3 regions of the Sessilibacter sp. MAH3 genome follow, and region 1 is predicted to be linked to each of the others. Evidence: predicted binding sites of a transcription regulator. Region 1 holds the regulator's gene; each other region holds the start of a gene.

What was found. Region 1 encodes PhoB, which activates phosphate uptake and scavenging genes when phosphate is short. Its sites were predicted from a motif close to TGTCATAAANNTGTAACA; they were not measured.
Region 2: ACYQ2C_RS09580 (choice-of-anchor I family protein) is a predicted target of PhoB. The motif match lies at 1,278-1,295, and genes of this name have one in related genera.
Region 3: ACYQ2C_RS07040 (ExeM/NucH family extracellular endonuclease) is a predicted target of PhoB. The motif match lies at 3,423-3,440, and genes of this name have one in related genera.

Annotation. Positions count from the first base shown of each region.
Region 1 is NZ_BAAGIE010000014.1:3,101-9,418, reverse strand. It holds gene ACYQ2C_RS10200 (HDOD domain-containing protein) at 1-865, shown strand, start outside; gene ACYQ2C_RS10195 (HU family DNA-binding protein) at 947-1,231, opposite strand; gene ubiA (4-hydroxybenzoate octaprenyltransferase) at 1,491-2,372, shown strand; gene phoB (phosphate regulon transcriptional regulator PhoB) at 2,606-3,310, shown strand; gene phoR (phosphate regulon sensor histidine kinase PhoR) at 3,367-4,689, shown strand; gene ACYQ2C_RS10175 (GNAT family N-acetyltransferase) at 4,922-6,067, shown strand; gene ACYQ2C_RS10170 (tetratricopeptide repeat protein) at 6,159-6,318, shown strand, end outside.
Region 2 is NZ_BAAGIE010000013.1:5,466-11,783, forward strand. It holds gene ACYQ2C_RS09580 (choice-of-anchor I family protein) at 1-1,208, opposite strand, end outside; gene ACYQ2C_RS09585 (hypothetical protein) at 1,331-2,407, shown strand; gene ACYQ2C_RS09590 (sterol desaturase family protein) at 2,498-3,397, opposite strand; gene gorA (glutathione-disulfide reductase) at 3,668-5,035, opposite strand; gene ACYQ2C_RS09600 (sensor histidine kinase) at 5,404-6,318, opposite strand, start outside.
Region 3 is NZ_BAAGIE010000008.1:118,054-124,371, forward strand. It holds gene ACYQ2C_RS07040 (ExeM/NucH family extracellular endonuclease) at 1-3,279, opposite strand, end outside; gene ACYQ2C_RS07045 (tautomerase family protein) at 4,110-4,325, shown strand; gene ACYQ2C_RS07050 (putative 4-hydroxy-4-methyl-2-oxoglutarate aldolase) at 4,589-5,074, opposite strand; gene ACYQ2C_RS07055 (FCD domain-containing protein) at 5,246-5,989, opposite strand; gene ACYQ2C_RS07060 (alpha-hydroxy acid oxidase) at 6,170-6,318, shown strand, end outside.

The sequences.
Region 1 (6,318 bases):
ATTCACCGCGCTTCGCATCAAACAGCGCCTTGAAGACACCCTTGAGATGCCGCCGCTACCAGAAACCGCCCAGCGCATCATCAAATTAAGGGTAGACCCGGACGCGGACATCAGCGACCTGTCGTCTATTGTTGAAACCGACCCCAGCCTCGCCGCGCAAGTCGTTAGCTGGGCATCATCGCCTTATTATTCCGCTCCCGGAAAAATTCGCTCAATTCACGATGCCATAGTGCGCGTTTTGGGCTTCGACATGGTGCTCAATCTCGCTCTGGGAATTGCTCTGAGTCGAACTCTTGATATTCCTCCCAGAGGCCCACACGGCTCACAAACCTACTGGCGCACCGCGGTTTATATGGCCGCCACCATGGAAGGCTTGGTTACGGCCATTGACCGACCACATCGCCCCGGTTTTGGTCTAGCGTATCTTTCTGGCTTACTTCATAACTTCGGTTATTTGATTATTGCCGACGTCTTTCCACCGTATTTCGACCGCCTATGCAAATCGTGGGATGCCAATCCGCACGTAGATGACTCGGTGGTAGAAAAGCAGCAAATTGGTGTCAGTCGCCAGCAATTAAGCTCTTGGTTGATGGATTTGTGGAATATGCCGCAGGAGGTTGTAACCGCGTTGCGCCACCAAGACAACCCCGATTACGACGGTGAGCACGCCATCTACGCCAACCTTCTGTACATCTCCCATCGCATTTTGTGCTTGAGAGGTTTAGCCGACGGCCCCAAACAGCCACTGTCGCCAGAAATGCTCACCCGCGTGCATTTGACTCAAGCCGATTTAGACGAAACCCTCGATAACATTATTGAATCCGCCCTAGAGCTAGAAACTATCGCCAACGAACTCAGCCATTAATCGCAGTTTGCAAATAACCAAAAGCCCTCAACTGAGGGCTTTTTTGTGGCGTCGATCTTTGCAAAGAAAACTCGCGAACGGCTATGAAGATGCTTGATTGACTAGATCTTTCAATTGTTTTCCGGGCTTAAAAGACACGCTGTTACTGGCGGCGATTTCGATTGGCTCACCGGTCGCAGGACTGCGCCCAGTGCGAGCGGCTCGTGTTTTGGGATTAAACGATCCAAAACCCAAAATATTAACCGACTCGTTGCGACTTAATGCGTTGGTGATTTCATCGAGAATGGTGGAAATGATGTCATGTGCCTTTTCTTTGGTGATGTTGGCACTTTCGGCGACGGCGTTGACCAATTCAGTTTTATGCATGGCGAATGATTTCTCTGTTGTTGTAATTGTTAAATCTTTCTTCAAAACCACAGCAACGCTCAAAACAAGTTAAGAAATCCCTAACTAAATAACTCGCTTTGTCGCGCACTTTAAACACCTCTGGCTTTCTTTTTAGTCGAAATTATGGCTTTATCAAGCCGCTAAGGCCGTAAGATCGCAGCCAAATTGATTTACCACCTGTTTTTAAGCCAAATCTTAACGATTTGAGTTATAGCCAAAGAAGTTTGTCGAGCCATTAATGAATCTTGAGAAATACGTAACCCCAAAATCCGGCGACTGGAACGACTACCTAAAATTGATGCGAATGGATAAACCGGTGGGCAGTTTATTGTTGCTCTGGCCGGTTTATTGGGCGCTTTGGATTGCTTCAGAAGGCAAACCCAGCATCAGCACCTTGATTATTTTTACCCTCGGCGTCTTTGTGATGCGCTCAGCCGGATGCGTTATCAACGATTACGCCGACCGCAACTTTGATGGCAAGGTTAAGCGTACCAACCAACGTCCGCTCGCAGCAGGAAGATTATCGGAAGGCAATGCACTGTTCCTTTTTACAGCCTTGTGTGCTTTAGCCTTTGCGTTAGTGATTCTGACCAATTGGCAAACCATTGCGCTGTCATTTGCGGCATTACTGCTCGCCAGTGCTTATCCATTTGCCAAGCGCTACACGCATATGCCACAGGTCGTATTAGGTGCAGCATTCTCTTGGGGAATTCCCATGGTATTTACGGCCGAAACCAACACGTTGCCAAAAACCGCTTGGGTCATTTACTTTACCAATCTGCTCTGGGTGATTGCCTACGATACCTTCTACGCCATGGTCGATCGCGATGACGACTTAAAAATTGGCGTGAAATCCACCGCGGTATTGTTTGGCGATATGGACAAGGTTATTACTGGGTGTCTACAAGTGCTGACGCTATTCGGCATGATACTGATCGGTGATAACGCCAAATTGGGCTGGATTTACTCCATTGGCGTGGCCGTTTGCGCGGGTTTGTTTGTGTATCAGCAATATTTGATTCGCAATCGCGAGCGGGAGCAATGTTTCAAGGCGTTTAAGAATAATCAGTGGGTGGGCGTGGTTTTATTCGTGGCGATCGCGGCTGATTATTTGCTTTAAGCATTTAAAAATTTAGGCATCTAAGCATTACGATTTTTATGCCCTAAACCTTATGAATTCTGCGGCAATTACTAACTCATTAGACAGTTTTCGCCAATATACCTGTGTGTTTCACACAAATTACAGATTTATCACAACCAATTGCTATGATTGTCATAAAAGCGAAACAAAACCTTTATTAAATGCACCCAGCTTAAAACGCCTCCTTAAATTCACAATTCCGGTGTGCAACCATGGCCGATAAAACAATTTTGATCGTAGACGATGAATCCTCCATTCGAGATATGCTGCGTGTAGCACTTGAAATGGCGGATTATAAATGCCTTGAAGCCATGGATGCGCAAACGGCACACACCCTGATTGTGGATGAAAAGCCAGATTTGATTCTGCTCGATTGGATGTTACCTGGCACCAGCGGTATCGAATTAGCTCGTCGCCTCAAGCGCGATGAGGTTACTTCGCAAATTCCAATCATCATGCTTACCGCTAAAGGCGAGGAAGACAACAAGGTACAAGGTTTAGAAGTCGGCGCTGATGACTACATCACCAAGCCCTTCTCCCCCAGAGAGCTGGTCGCTCGCTTAAAAGCAGTTTTACGTCGCACCGACTCTGCCTCTACCAGTGGCCCAATTTCGGTCGAAGGCCTAGTACTCGACCCGGTAAGCCACCGCGTTACCATCAACGAGAAACCCATCGATATGGGTCCAACCGAATACCGCTTGCTGGAGTTCTTCTTAACCCACCAAGAGCGTGTGTACACTCGCGGTCAACTGCTTGACCACGTTTGGGGCGGCAACGTCTATGTGGAAGAGCGCACCGTAGACGTTCACATTCGTCGCCTGCGTAAAGCCTTAACTCAAGACGACCACGACCGCTTTATTCAAACCGTGCGTGGCACCGGTTACCGTTTTTCCATCAAAGTCACCGAAAAAGCTTAAGATAAATCGCTTATACTTGAGCTTTAATGTCGTAAACCTATCACTCGAGATCACTCGTGCATCGTGGCTTTGTATCTGAATTTCGGCAATTTTTAGTCGCTATCGCAGTTGCGGCTGTACTTGGTCTCGTCATTGGTTATCCACTGTATACCTTATTGCTGGCCAATGTGTTGTACGGCGCTTGGACGCTGTACAACATGCGCAAGCTTGAGCGTTGGCTAACCACTCGCAGTATCGGCCAGGTGCCCAACGCCACCGGCTTTTGGGAGGAGGTTTATTACCAGGTCTCCAACAATCGCGAAAGGCACAACAAAGAAAAGCACCGCTTACAATCACTGATTCTTCGGGTGCAAGAAACTACCGCCGCACTCAAGGACGCGGTGATTATTTTAGACGACCAAGCGTCCATTCAATGGTGGAACCAAAGTGCCCGGCGACTGATTGGTCTACAACCGGGCGATCACGGCAAACCCATCGTTAACTACCTGCGCTCGCCGCGCTTTGTGCGCTACCTCGAAGCCGAAGATTACTCAGAACCGCTAACCATGCCGTCGGCCACCGATAGCGATCAATTCTTAAGTTTTCAAATCAACCGCTACGGCCAAGGCGACTATCTGATGGTGGTGCGCGATATTTCACGGCTGCAAAAGCTTGAACAAATGCGCAAAGACTTTATCGGTAACGTTTCTCACGAACTGCGTACACCGCTGACAGTGGTGCGGGGTTACTTAGAAACCATGGCCGATAATGCCGATTCGCTGCCCGGTGTTTGGCAAAAAGCCATCAGCCAAATGGAACAGCAATCGAAACGCATGACCTTGATCATTGAAGATCTGCTGACTTTGACACGCCTTGAAACCGACGACAGCAGCCTGCGAGAGACAAAAATTAACGTCGCCGATTTGCTGCAAAGCATCGTCCACGACGCCCAAGACCTCAGTGGCGACAAGGCTCATCAGTTTGAAATCGACGCCGACGAAGACTTTTTGTTGATTGGCGTTATCGAAGAGCTACGCAGTTGTATTTCGAACCTAGTCTACAACGCCGTGCGTTATTCACCGGCCAAAAGCCAAATCATTCTGCACGCTTACGTTGATGAAGGCGGCGGTCATATCGCCATTGAAGACCACGGCATAGGTATTGAAGCGCGCCACATTCCCAGACTTACCGAACGCTTTTATCGCGTTGACGCCAGCCGCAGCCTAGACACCGGCGGCACCGGTTTAGGGCTGGCCATTGTTAAACACGTATTGTCACGTCACCAAGCGCATCTTGAAATCACCAGTCGAATCAACCACGGCAGCACATTTACCTGTAGCTTCCGTCTGGATCGCGTTGTTAAAGAACACCGCCCGTCATCGTTAAACGATAGCGAATAACATCGTTAATTTCAGAACTCGTACCGACTCTGGATTTCAGAAAGCACAGTTTTGAAAACACAATTTCGAAAACACAATTTCGAAAACAGTGTTTTGCAACTATCGGTTGAACTCTCGTCCCAGTTCTAGTTTGATAAGCCCTACGGCATAGCTTTCGCAACTCGCGAAAATGGCATTAACGCTCACAGCGTTAAACCCAGTATCACATCGAACCTGCGCTTGGATAATTTGTATGGATTTTAAGTTTGTAACCAGTGTTACCGATGTTGACGCCAACGACTGGAATCGCGTCGCCGGGAGTGATTATCCATTTTTAAGACATGAATTCTTACACGCCTTAGAAAGCAGTGGCGCAACCACCGCCGAATCCGGCTGGCAACCTTTTCACCTAACGGTTTACCAAGGAGATCAACTGATCGCTTTGCTGCCACTGTTTGTTAAAGGCCATTCCTATGGCGAATACGTATTTGATTGGGCATGGGCCGACGCCTACCACCGCAACGGCCTGCATTACTATCCAAAGCTGTTAAGTGCAATTCCTTTTACACCGGCTACCGGCCCACGTTTTTGCTTTGCCAATCATCTCGACGAACAACAGCAACAAACGTTAATGACTCAAATGGCAGAGGTGATCACCGACCAGGCTGCAAAAATAGGCGCGTCGTCGTGGCATTGTTTGTTCAGTGATATCAAGGTGGCAAGCCATTTAGAGCAGTCGGGATTTGCCTTGCGCCAAGGCTGCCAGTTTCATTGGTATAATCAAGATTTCAGAGATTTTGACGACTTTTTAGCGACATTTGCCAGCCGTAAGCGTAAAAACCTTAAAAAAGAGCGCCAGAAGGTTGAGTCTCAAAACGTCACCTTGATACGCTGTGAAGGCAGAGACATTACCGAAGCGCAATGGCGCAAATTCTACGAGTTCTACCGTCTTACTTATCTAAAACGCAGCGGCCATGATGGCTATCTAACCGGAGATTTCTTTCAAACTTTGGGTAGAACCATGCCCGAAAACCTGATGATGGTTCAAGCCTACACCAACGACAAGCTGGTCGCGGCGGCTTTGTGTTTTAAAAGTAGCACGCATCTTTTTGGTCGCTATTGGGGGTGTCGCGATGAGTACGATTCGCTGCACTTTGAAGCCTGCTACTACCAAGGCATTGAATACGCCATAGAGCAGGGCATTCAATGTTTTGATCCCGGTGCACAGGGCGAACACAAGATCCAGCGCGGCTTTACACCAACCGCCACTTGGTCAAATCACTGGTTGGCAGACAGTCGATTCGACGAAGCCATTCGCGATTTTTTACGACGTGAAAAGCCAGGCATTGAGCAATACATGGCAGAAACCACAGAAATGCTACCTTTCAAACAGGAATAAAAGCTAAGCGATCAATTTCATCTAAACTTCTAGAAGATTCTTAATTAATGGGAATCTTCTTTAGTTAGACGCAATTGACCCAGAGACCGCTTTGACCCTAATAACCAAACTCGAACTGATTAAGCTCTATGAGCGTCACAACTGCTTAATTGTTGACGACATGCCCGAAATGCGCGGCGCCATGAAGCGCATGATCAGTACTCAAGGCATCGCCAGAATCGATACCGCCGCTAACGCGCAGGAGGCGATGT
Region 2 (6,318 bases), on a different contig from region 1:
ATACGCACCGCGGTAAAATTATTGGTGATGTCGCCACCTAACTGCGCGTTACCAAACGTTTGTGGGCGATCGAGCACGTAAACGTATTCACCTACAGCGGCACCCAAGGTGCCATCGCCGTTTAATGCGTATTTCATTAAACGTACGTGGCGAGAGTTACGATAAATATCTGCCGTGGTATTTGCCAACGGGCTTTGCATAATAAAATACAAAAAGTCTTCGTTGGGCGATACAGCAATGGATTCGATACCACGATTTAATTGACGAAAGCGATACACATCGGGTAATCCGCCAGTAACAGGATAATTTGCACTGGCCAAATCGGCGGCAACGCTTTGTGGCACAACGCGTTCTAGAATGGTTCCGTCGCTGGCAACGTGAACCAATGATGGCCCGTACTCGTCAGAAATCCAAAAAGTGCCATCCGATAATTTTATTAATGATTCTGGATCAAGACCGTTATTGTCGAAGGTAATTTGATTAGCATCGTTGTCAAAACTTAATTCGGTTGTGGCGGCTTGTAAATTATTGGTGATACCCGAAATTACATTGCCGTCTTGATCGCGTAATTCAATTTCGTGAATGATTTCGGCACTAACGCCACTTTCACCGTTGACTAAACGCCACTGGGTGATTTTAGGCGTGTAATTGGGTTGCGGGAAAATCTTGTCGCTGTCGTTATCAATTCCACAAAATTCTGCAATGCCTAAAATGTCTTCGGCGTCGTCACAGCCAATGTTTGGGCCGCGATCGGTAATGGTGTAAAACACCGCCGCAGATTCGCCACGCATATGGAATGCACCGCTACCAAAACCCGTAGTTAATTCTAAAGCTGCTACATCGGCAACTCTGGCCGAAGAAAACATAGCAGTACCTAAAGCGCCTTGTGGAATATCCACTAATGTGGCGCCGGGTGCGCGTAAGCTTGCCAATAAAGTCGTGGTTTCTTCGCTATCGGCTGGGTTACACACAAAAGAAGTGTCGGTGATTTCTGAGTCGTCTAATTCGCCATTCGCGTTAGCATCTAAGCCACTGTCAATTTGCACACCGCCAAAACTGCAATTAACATCGCCGGGTAATAATTGTGTTTGACTTATCAGGCTGTTTCGCCCGTTGTCACCATTATTACCGTCGTCGCCATCACAGGCGGCGAGTGTTAGGGTTGCTGTTGCAACGGTAAAGGCTAAAAATTTTTTGCTAAAGGTCATTTTGAATCCTACCGAATCATTTTATACACCAAGTTCGGGCTACATAATGATCACGGGATATGACTCAGCGGTGACATAATTGTTACAATTATGCGTAATATTAGTGACAACTGAATACAAATATGACCACACCGACAGATTCTGTTAATTTAATCGACGCGCTGCACCAAGTTGCCGAACATTATGAACAATTAAAATCGGCTAAATCGGCGTTTTTATCGATTTTTTTAAGTGACGCCAATAAAACCCTACCCCATTGGCTACCCATTACCGGTGAAAATATTCATGCGCAAGAAAAGCCTTTAATTGCCCAGTTTTTAACAAGTTTAGAAAACCAAAATTACGCCGATCTTATCGGGCGAATTATAAAATGCAGAAATAATTCTGGAATATTACCTCAAAAAAACACAGTAACTGTTGGTGATGGCAAAGATACAAACGAGTTTGAGTTTAACAATACTCCGGCGGGTATTATTTGCGTCAACCCAGAGACAATTTTAGCCGCAAACCATTTTAATACCGCAAAAGATGCGTTTAGAGAAAGTATTAATGTTGTGAAAACCCTTTCGGGATTAAAAAAAACCAAGGTTGGGCGAATAATTTCGCAAGTATTGGTGAGTAACGATTTATCGAAAGAAAAAATTGGTGAGCGTTTAGCAGATTTTTTATCACCGCACTTAGATTTAATCGCCTGTTATCGAAAAATTCAGATATTACCCAAACAGTTAAATTCTTTAAGTTGGACGTGGATGACGCAGCACCGTGAAATTACTCGCGTTCACTTAGACGACGCTATAAAAATGGCATTAAAGCTAGAAGACGACTACACCCGTGATGCGGTTTTAAGCCAATTGTATAAAGAGGACTCTAGTAAGCCTTTGGCTTACATTAAACCGATAAAACCACAATTAAGAGCAAATATTGCGTGGCGAGAAGAACAACAAAATGAAGCGCTAGAAGATAAAAATGAACACGATAAGAAAAAGCACAAACCATCCGTTAAACGGAAAACCATCGTAACATCGTCAATTTTGCTGTGCCAAGATACACGATTACCCAGATTAAAATGGCCGAAAGATAATTTGCCCAGCCATCGTTTAGAAAGAAGCGATAAGAAAATTGAAGATCATCCGATCATTCATGCTTTGCAGCTTTACCGCTATAAACCCTATGTAGAAGATTTAGAAAGTTCTGAGTGATGTTTACTATAAAAACCTTTGATTAACTCATCGATGATTTATTCAGAGGTTCTTATAATTAATCAGAACGTTAATCCATCTATTAAACCGCTATTCGACGGTACTTGCGGTTTTGGTGGCGGTGGTTTGGGCCGGAGCGGATTTATCCGGAGCACGATGACTAACGTCGTAACGACCTTTATTCTTTTTAAACGGCATCCATAACATTCCCGGTAACCAAGCCACTTGCTTGGCATCGCGAGCATAGCTTACCCCTATTTCCATATCTAAATGGCCTAATTGGGGTTGCGCTTTGTAGGTACCAAAAATTCGATCCCAAACCGAAAGGCTAAAGCCAAAGTTACTGTTGGCTTCGTTAATAATAGTTGAATGGTGAACACGGTGCATATCGGGCGTTACCAATATTGCGCGAATGATTTTATCAACACCTAAAGGTAAGCGAACATTGCCATGATTAAACATAGCACAAGCGTTTAATACAATTTCAAAAATAACCACGGCAACCACGGGCGGGCCAATTAAGAAAATTGCACCAGCTTTAATACCCATAGAAATAATAATTTCTATAGGGTGAAAACGTGTACCGGTGGTAACGTCGTAATCGAGATCGGCGTGATGCACTTGGTGCAAGCGCCACAATAACGGTACCGCATGGAACATAACGTGCTGTAAATAAATGACTAAATCCAGCAAAACAACCGCTAAGAGCACAGACCAAAGCAGTGGCAGCTCAAAGTGATTTAATAAGCCCGCATTTTGTTGATCTGCCAAGGCGGCAAGACCAACCGCTGCGGCGGGAAATAATATTCTTAATAAAAAGGTATCTAAAAATACAATTCCTAAATTGTTAAACCAACGTACAGGTTTGGCAACAGAAGGTTTTCGGGCGGGTTTAAACCATTCCCATAAACCCATAATGGTTAATATTCCAAGAAAAAAACTCAGCCGAATTGTCGATTCGTGATTCATAATAAATTCGGACCAAGCCATAAATTCCTCGGAATATTTTTAACATTGTGACTGTTTTGAACGTTGTTACTGGGTTTTGAATATCGCTACTGGGTATTGAATATCGCTACTGGGTTTTGAACACTCAAAACCTTATCTAGGCATCTCTGATTAACTCATCCGTAATTTAATTGGAGAGCAGAAATTGACCATAATATTTGCAATTTCTTTATTATTTCTATCGCTTACCCTTCGTGAAATCGGAGACACATCCGTGTGTCGCTGGAATCTATAGGTTAATCAGAGATGCCCCTATTTTTTAATAATTTCGCTCACGTCACGCATAGTCACCCACTCTTCAGCGGCCGTTGGATGAACACCAATGGTACTGTCAAAATGCGCTTTGGTTGCGCCAGCTTTAATGGCAACGCCAATAAGCTGCACCATTTCACCAGCCTCTGGGCCAACCATGTGTGCGCCAACAATTTTATCGGTTTTAGTATCCACCAATAATTTCATTAAAATACGTTCTTTGGTTTCACCCAGTGATAACTTCATGGGTTTGAAGGTAGAACGGTACACTGCAATTTCGTCGTATTTTTCAGCGGCTTGTTCTTGGGTTAAACCCACGGTACCAACGTTTGGCTGAGAGAACACAGCGGTTGGAATATCGTCGTAACTGATTTGACGCTTGCCGTTACCGTACAAGGCATCCACCAACACCATGGCCTCACCCAACGCAACCGGTGTTAATGCAACACGGTCAATCACATCACCTAACGCATAAATTGACGGTTCGTGGGTTTGGAAATCGTCATTAACAATGATTGCGCCGTTATCAGCCAATTGAATTTGAGTGTTTTCAAGGCCTAAATTAGCAGTCTTGGGTTTTCTACCAGTGGCGTACATCACCAAATCGGTGGTAGTGGTTGAACCGTCGGCAAAGGTAACCAACAGCTCACCGTTATCTTGTTTTTCGAGTTTGGCGATATCGGAGTTAAAGCGTAAGTTCATACCCTTAACTTTTACTTGTTCGGCTAAGAACTCGCGAACTTCGCTATCAAAACCGCGTAAAAATAATGGGCCGCGATAGACAAGATCTGTTTTTGCACCTAAACCGTTGAATATTCCGGCAAATTCAATGGCGATATAACCACCGCCCACAACAATGACGCGTTTAGGAAATTCTTCTAAATAAAAGGCTTCGTTAGAGCTGATGGCTAATTCAGAACCCGGAAATTCTGGGACAAACGGCCAACCACCTACGGCGACTAAAATTCGCTCTGCCGTGTATTGTTGATCACCCACAGCCACCGTGTGTGGGTCTACGATGGTTGCACGACCGTTGACAAGCTCAACGCCCGCTTTCTCTAGCATGGTTTTATAAATGCCGTTTAGACGCAGGATTTCTTTGGTTTTATTGTCGCGAAGAGTTGGCCAATCAAAGGTGGGATTTTCAACGCTCCAACCAAAAGAATTGCCAACGTGAAAGTCTTCACTGAAGTGTGAGCCGTAAACGAACAATTTTTTAGGAACACAACCTACGTTAACGCAGGTGCCACCCAGAAACATATCTTCAGCAACCGCGACCTTAACCCCCTTGGCTGCGGCCATTCTACCGGCACGCACACCACCGGAGCCTGCGCCGATTACAAAAAGATCAAAATCATAGGTGCTCATAGGTTTCTCCTGAACAAAATTAAATCAAAATCAGAATAAAAGACATTTACCGGCCCACGTTACTGCCGAGTAAGGTCTATGACAACAGCCAGAAATATCATTCCAAATATTTTCCATCTTTAAACGCTGCTTAACGACTCAGTTGAACACGGGAAACTGACTGAGACAAAAAATATATTTCCATTGTCATAATAGATTCAATTTGGACAGGATTTGAAGGTGATTAACCCAGTTCATGCAACAAGTATTTAAGAAAAGCCGAAACTACCAAATGGTAGATTAGTCTGCAAGATAGGAATTACCAGAAATTGACGTACATCCAAAGAAAAGAATAAACCCAAGCAGCGCCTGGGCTTACAAAAGAGAACTTAAGGAAAGGTCAGTCTGAAGCCGTGGCTCCAACCGGATAACTGCGTAGAACTTAGTTTCCAAGAGAGCTGCTCACAGGCAAGCGTGACCAGATAAAAGCCCAAGCCATCGGTTTTGGGTAATGCTTCGGATTGAGACTCGATCCACTTGGCCAATTCGGCTGGCATGCCGGGGCCCTGATCCAATATTTCTAGATAAGATTTAGTGACCACGACCAAAATTTCACCCTCGGTATGGCTTAAAGCATTGCGTAATAAGTTGCGGATTAGCAGTTTTGCCAAGACGGCGTCGGTAGCAAACGAGAACTGATTGACCCGAAATTGCGTGTTGATTCGACGACCATCCTCGGCATTAACATAGCCTATTTCGTCGATTATACCTTCGATAAAGGCGTCTAAAATGACCGTTGTCGCCGGCGTAGACGCTCTGGTTCTGCGCGATAACGTCAGCAGAGTCTCAACATTTTCTTGCATTTCTCCTGTGGCTTGGCGTATGCGATTAAAGGTTTTTTTATCGGCCGAGCCCAAATCGTCGCGTTGTTCTATTACCTGTAGCGCGCCAGAAATCACGGCAATGGGGGTTTTAAGCTCGTGGCCGGCCATGCTGATCATGGTTCTTTCTCTGGAAATTAACGACGCAATTTCTAAAATAAACCAGTTAAATGCGTGGGCGATTTCTTGAAGTTCATCGTCTGAGAAGTCGGTATCGATGGGCACCAAACTATCTTCAGGCATGGAGCGGCGAATTTGTAAGGTGAGCTTACGCAATGGATCGACCAATCGACGATTCGCTAGGACCGCCAAAATGAAATTCAGAACCAACGCAAAACCACACAAAACGCACAGCATAATTAAAAATAAAAACTCACGCTGCTCATAGTAGCTTACGTCTTTGGCAATATAATAAATTCCATC
Region 3 (6,318 bases), on a different contig from region 1:
GAATTTAGCGAATTTTTTGCGGTTGATAAAGAGTAACGCTAACAAGGCTGCAAACGGTAGGGTTGGGTCAACTGGAGCGTTACCGCCACCGAATGAACAACCAAAGATGTTTTTACGATCGCCATTGTCGGCAGGTACGTTCGCCACATCGACCACGGTTACAGTCACTCGATCGGTGCTGCTTAAACCTTCTGCATCGGTTACGGTTAACTCAAAGACTATATCTTGATCTGAAGTTAAGCTTGGTGCCGTGAAGCTCGCGGTTGCAGTATTTGCACCCGACAAACTTACCGACGGACCCGAAACCCGAACCCATGCAAAGGTTAATTCGCCCGCTTCTGGATCGGTACCAGAACCCGCTAGGGTAACGGTAGACTCTTCATCAACGGTTTGATCTGCACCAGCATCCGCAACAGGCGCTTGGTTCGGAACATCGTTGACGGTGACAGCAACCATGGCGGTAGCTGTTTCACCTTCGGCATCGCTTACGGTTACTTCAAATACCAACACGGTTTCAGCATCTATTTCTGGCGCGGTAAAGGTTGGCGTTGCAGTATCGGCACCGGTTAGGGTTACGGCTGGGCCGCTAACTTGAGTCCAGCTGAATGCTGTCACTGCGGCATCATCCGTAGATGCGCTAGCATCCAGAGTAACGGTTGCACCTTCGGTAACGGTTTGAGCAGTACCAGCATCGGCCACAGGCGCTTGGTTTGGTGATTCTAGGTTGAAGCCAACGATTACAGGGTCGTGATCTGAGTAACGAGTTGCTGTGGTGCCATCAAAGTAGCTCGCTTCTTTACCGAAATCTAGGTTGTAATCTAGAGCATCGGCTTCGTCGGAGTTGATGTTCCAAACGGTTACGTCGTTAACCTTGGCGTTCAGCTCGTCACTTACCAAGATGTAATCAAGGGTACCGGTTTGACCGTCGAATACGAATGAGTTTGACTCGGCACCTTCGACGTTAACAAAACCTTCGCCTAACAAGAATTGCACAGGTTCTTCTTGCGCGTAGCTGTTTAGGTCGCCCATAACGATCATATCGCCATCAACAATACCCGTTGGGTTAGTTGCTAACCAAGCAGATACAGCTTGTGAAGTTTCTAGACGACGTGCATTCCAGAAGCCTGCGCCATCACCTTGGTCGAAGTTAGGGCTGGTTTCGTCATTAAGGCCCGATTGACCTTTTGATTTATAGTGGTTAACAACAACGGTAAATAAATCACCGGTTTCGACACTTTCAAAGGTTGCCGCCAAAGGCACACGGCTGGTGGCTGGGCCTTCAAATAACGGATCAGCCGCAAAGTCGCGAGTCTCAAAACCTGGCAAGGTTGCTGCGATAGTGTCATTTAGCATGGCGATGGTGCTGCCTTCGGCAATTTCAACGGCTGCTGGTTTGTAGATCATGGCAACGGCAATTGCGTCTGAACCCACAAATTGCACACCCGGATTTACAAACGCGTAAACCTCGGAACCCAACTGTGTGTTAACCGCGGCAATTAGCGCTTCAACGGCGGTATCAACGGCTTCGGTGCTGTTGAATTCGTTTTCGATCTCAATCAAACCAATGACGTCGGCATCGATAGCAACTATGGCATTCGCCAACTTAACTAACTGACGATCAAACTCTTCGGTGGTATCGGCACCACGTGGGTCCATACCAATTGCAGTGGAAACACCCGACAAATCGATGGTGGTGAAGAAGTTCAACACGTTCATAGAGGCAACTTTAAGGTTACCACCAACATCTTCAGGAGCAGCCGTGCGTGGGTTTGGCGAATTTTCTTCCGCGGTTGATGTGAAGGTGTTTACGCCATCTAAATGACCGCGAACACGCCAGGTTGAACCCGATGCGCCATTACCGGCAAATTTGTAATCCAAAACACCAGAAAGGTTAACGATTTGATCACCCATGCGTGGAGCTACGGCTTCGGTGTAAGGGAATTGGAACAAACCTGAGACATTTTGGTTTTGGAAATTTAAACCGTCATCAAACACGATTGAACGAGCACCGTCTAAACGTGCCTGAGCATCAAAACCTGCCGCGCTTGGGGCATTTTCTTGGGTGAACTGACGTGGACGCTCACCGGCAACCAAGCGAATCTCATTAAAGCGATCCAACTGGAATTGTTCGGTGATTGTTAGGGTTTCTGGGAAGCGAACCAACATGCCTTCGTAAGATTCTAGATCTGGCTGAAAGTCATCGTTTTGGCTTAGGGTAACGTCGGTAATCGCAGAAAGGTTGATATCGGTAACCAAATCAGCAACGGCGGCAGCTGGATCAATAATGCAAGGTGCAACAACGGTTACCGCGGTAATGTTGTTGATTTGCGTCTCGCCAAAGTTTTGGTTAACGGTACCGGATACACGAACCACATCACCGACGTTAACGTCTACACCAAAGGTGTTATCGAAGATAAACACACCTTCAGACGACGTAGGATCGGTATCTTGGTCGGCCACTTCTTCCATCAAGTAAAAGCCGCGTAGATTACGAGTCTCGTCGGTATCGCCATCTTGGAAATCGCCAACGACCACACCTTCAACGGTAACTAACTCACCAATAATTGGGCTGACATCAACGTCACCAAAGTTGTTGGTACCGTAGGTGGTAGGATTACCTTGAACCGCAGAAATAAGAACCAATGGTGGCTCGGCTGGTGGCTGCTCTTCTTCTGGAGGAGTATCAGAAATACTGCCTGCAAGCGGGAAAGGAGTTGCTGCGGTTGCGTTAGTCGTTTCACCGTCTAACACATTAATGCCGCTAAATATCCATTCGGATTCGGTAAAGGTCGCATTAGGAGTTGTGATACTTGGGTCACGAACTGCCCAACCATCTAAGTAGTCCCAGAAAGTACCAGTACCATCAACTCCCACCTGCCCATATACATCAGAAACCACATTGTTAAAGTAGAGTAAGACAGTATCGTTACCGTTAATACCTAATTGATTTGTAAGAAAGTCTTCATCAAAACCAAAGTAGTTATTAAACTCTGCATCCCCTCCGTTGCCAGTATTTTGAAGATAGATATACTGACCTGCGCTAACAGCTTGGGCTGGAAAGATATATTCAGGAACACCACTAGAAGCTCCGCCATTGGATGCGGACTCAATGCCATATTGGCTTAAATCAGGAATATCAGATAAAGCCAATAACTCTAATGCCTTTGGATTACCACCACTTCCCGGACCGTCAATAATCCCCGTAATTAATAAGTCCTGCGCAAACACAGCAGGTGCCATTGCGCTCAGCAGCGCACTGGCCAGTAATTTTTTCTTCATAATGTTTCCCCGTCATTCCTAATCGTAAAAATAATATCCAACAAAATACTTAACCGGTTCACTTAAGATTCGTACAATATATCCTCAGTAAACGCTAAAGTGTGATGCTTACCTCAAACAAAATGCGATTTTTTATTTCATTAATGCATATTTTTGTAACAATAAAATTACCAAAACGAATAACAAGCGTTCAAAAAATGCACGTCGTTATCGATTGAGGGATTAACAAAAACGACGAAAAAACGATTTTGATCTTGTTAGATTGACCAACCAAAACAGGTTGAGATGAAGAGACGGAATGTTATGTGATCAATTTGAACGGCTTTTTTAGATTTTTTTTGAATAATTAAACACAAACAAATAACCATCTATTATTATTTTTGATGGTTATTTGTTTGTGTTTAGAAAACAGCTTTTTGCACAACCCGCTAATAGTATGATTTTTCTTAAACATTTATTCACAACACCCTCTTAAAGTATGAATTATTAAATTTATATTTCATAAATAACGAATTTTGAGCCGAGTTGCTTAGTCCCTAAAAAATCCGTTAACCTCTCGCTACGCCCAACAAACTTCAGCGTAAACGTCTAACCCAAAGACAGATTACTTAAAGAATCTCTGACTGACTTCGCTAAGATTTAATCAGAGGGCAAATATCGAAAATGCGACGTACAATTTCAACCTCTTGCGACGGTTTAATCAATTTGCAAAAAGAAAATTACTGTTCGACTTATTCAAGCGCTTTTAAAGCGCTAGGAATTAGCATTTTCTTTATTTAACTTTTTGTAAACCAATAACAATAAAACCATTTAGTATTTAGGAGCGCCCCATGCCTTTTATCGAAATTAAAGTATTTAAAGACGAACTTTCTAAAGAACAATCTGCTGAATTAATTACTAAAGTAACCGATGCGGTTTGTGAAGTAACCAGCGAAAAACTTCGTGAAGTTACTTGGATTACTATTGAAGAAGTCAACGACGGCCAATGGGGTGTTGGTGGCAATGCGCTATCATTAAGCGATGTAAAAAAATTAATGCAAAGCTAATCTATGCCTAATTTTTTTTAGCAATAAAACTCTGATTAAATTGAGTACAGGATTTTTTTGTTGGCAACTCAATAAGATGTCCAACATCTACAACACATCCTTGTGCTGCTAAAAGATTGGTACAACTCAGTCTTTTAAGAAATTAATCAGAGTTTTCATCTAACCTCTTTCAGTTATTTTTAGACTCGACATTCAGTGTACAAAAACCACTTCAATATGCGCTTATTTTCGTAAAGACTATCGAGCGTGTCCTTCTTTAAACATTAAAGCTCTAGTTTTTCTTCAGAAATAACAATGCCGTTGTTATCACAGTAAATCCAGTTACCCGGCTTTATAGTGTGGCCTGCAAAGGTAATAGGAACGTTTAAATCACCCAAACCGCGTTTTTCGGTTTTAACCGGAATGGTATTTAGCGCTTTTACGCCCAATGGTAATGCACCTAATTCGTCACAGTCGCGTACACAACCAAAAATAACGAATCCAGCCCAGCCATTTTTTACCGCTTCTTCGGCAATCATGTCACCGAGCAATGCTTTACGTAGCGAGCCACCGCCGTCTACTACAAGCACCTTACCTTCACCGGCAACACTGGCTTGTGATTTAACCAATGAATTGTCTTCATGACATTTTACGGTAACAACTTCGCCAAAAAATTGTTTATTACCGCCGTAATTATTAAATATAGAATCCAGTATTTTTAAACTGTCTTCATATTTGTCGTATAAATCTGGCGTAGATATTTTAGCCATTACGGTCTCCTGATATTTATTTCTTAATTTTAAAACGTTTAATTTGAAAATTATTTAAATTTAAAATCGCTAAACTTAAAACAGTTAAATCTAAAAACATCTGATCGTTTAAAAACAAACCACCGAGTTTTTTGCGACCAACATTTTGATGAATCCAATAATTTGGTATCCCTATAACTCAAACTTTTTAGCGTGTGAGCGCCGTAATGCACGCTCGGTTCGCATTTTCTCTTTCACCAAATCTTGCAGCGTATCGGATACATAGCGAACATGTTGCTGTGCGGCCTCGCGCGCGGTACTGGGCTTGCGATTGTGTATGGCATCGTATATTGCCGCATGCTGATTAAACAAGCTGTCACGGGTTATATTGTTCGCCAAGAGTTCTTGAATGCTTTGGTACATAGTGCTTTGAAATACCGAAAATAAGCTCTTAATAACGTGCATAAAGATCACATTGTGGCTGGCTTCGGCAATAGCCAAATGAAAACGTGCATCCCAAGTCGCGCTGGCTAGGATATCGTTACTTTTACTGGATTTGGACAACTGCTCAAACACTTCGGTGAGCGTCGTGAGATCAACATCGGTAGCTCTTAGTGCAGCGTAGTAGGCGCAATCCCCTTCTAGGCTCAATCGGAACTCCAGTAAATCAAAATGCGAGTCTTCGTTGTTGGCAAGAATTTCTGCCAGCGGATTCGAAAAACTCTTTTCCAGCTGATCACTCACAAAGTGACCGCCGCCGGGGCGACTGTATATCCAGCCTTCGGTCTTGAGTACTTGCAGGGTTTCGCGAATACGCGTTCTCGACATCGAAAAACGTTCCGATAGAACTCGCTCGGCAGGTAGTCGATCACCGGCGGACAAACTGCCTTCGATCATGCAGGATCTTAAAAAATGGTAGACAGGATTTTCATTCATATTGGTCTGACCAATTTATTTTTTAATGTTATTTAAAATTAATGACAGCGTGTTCAAATTAAAAAATATTTATATTTTTCAGTATCTTAAACTAGTATTTGACGAATTATCACACTTCCGTTTCAATGGTTTGATATCTAGAAAAAATTGGTCAGACCAAAATAGAGGTTAATAATAAAAATGGCAATTACCTGCAATGAAGATTTACGCTTATTAGCAAAAAAGCGCGCCCCCAGAGCAATTTTTGATTATGTTGATCGCGGCTCTTACGACGAAAACACCATCAACAAAAACCGCCAAGACCTGCAAGCCATGCAGTTACGTCAACG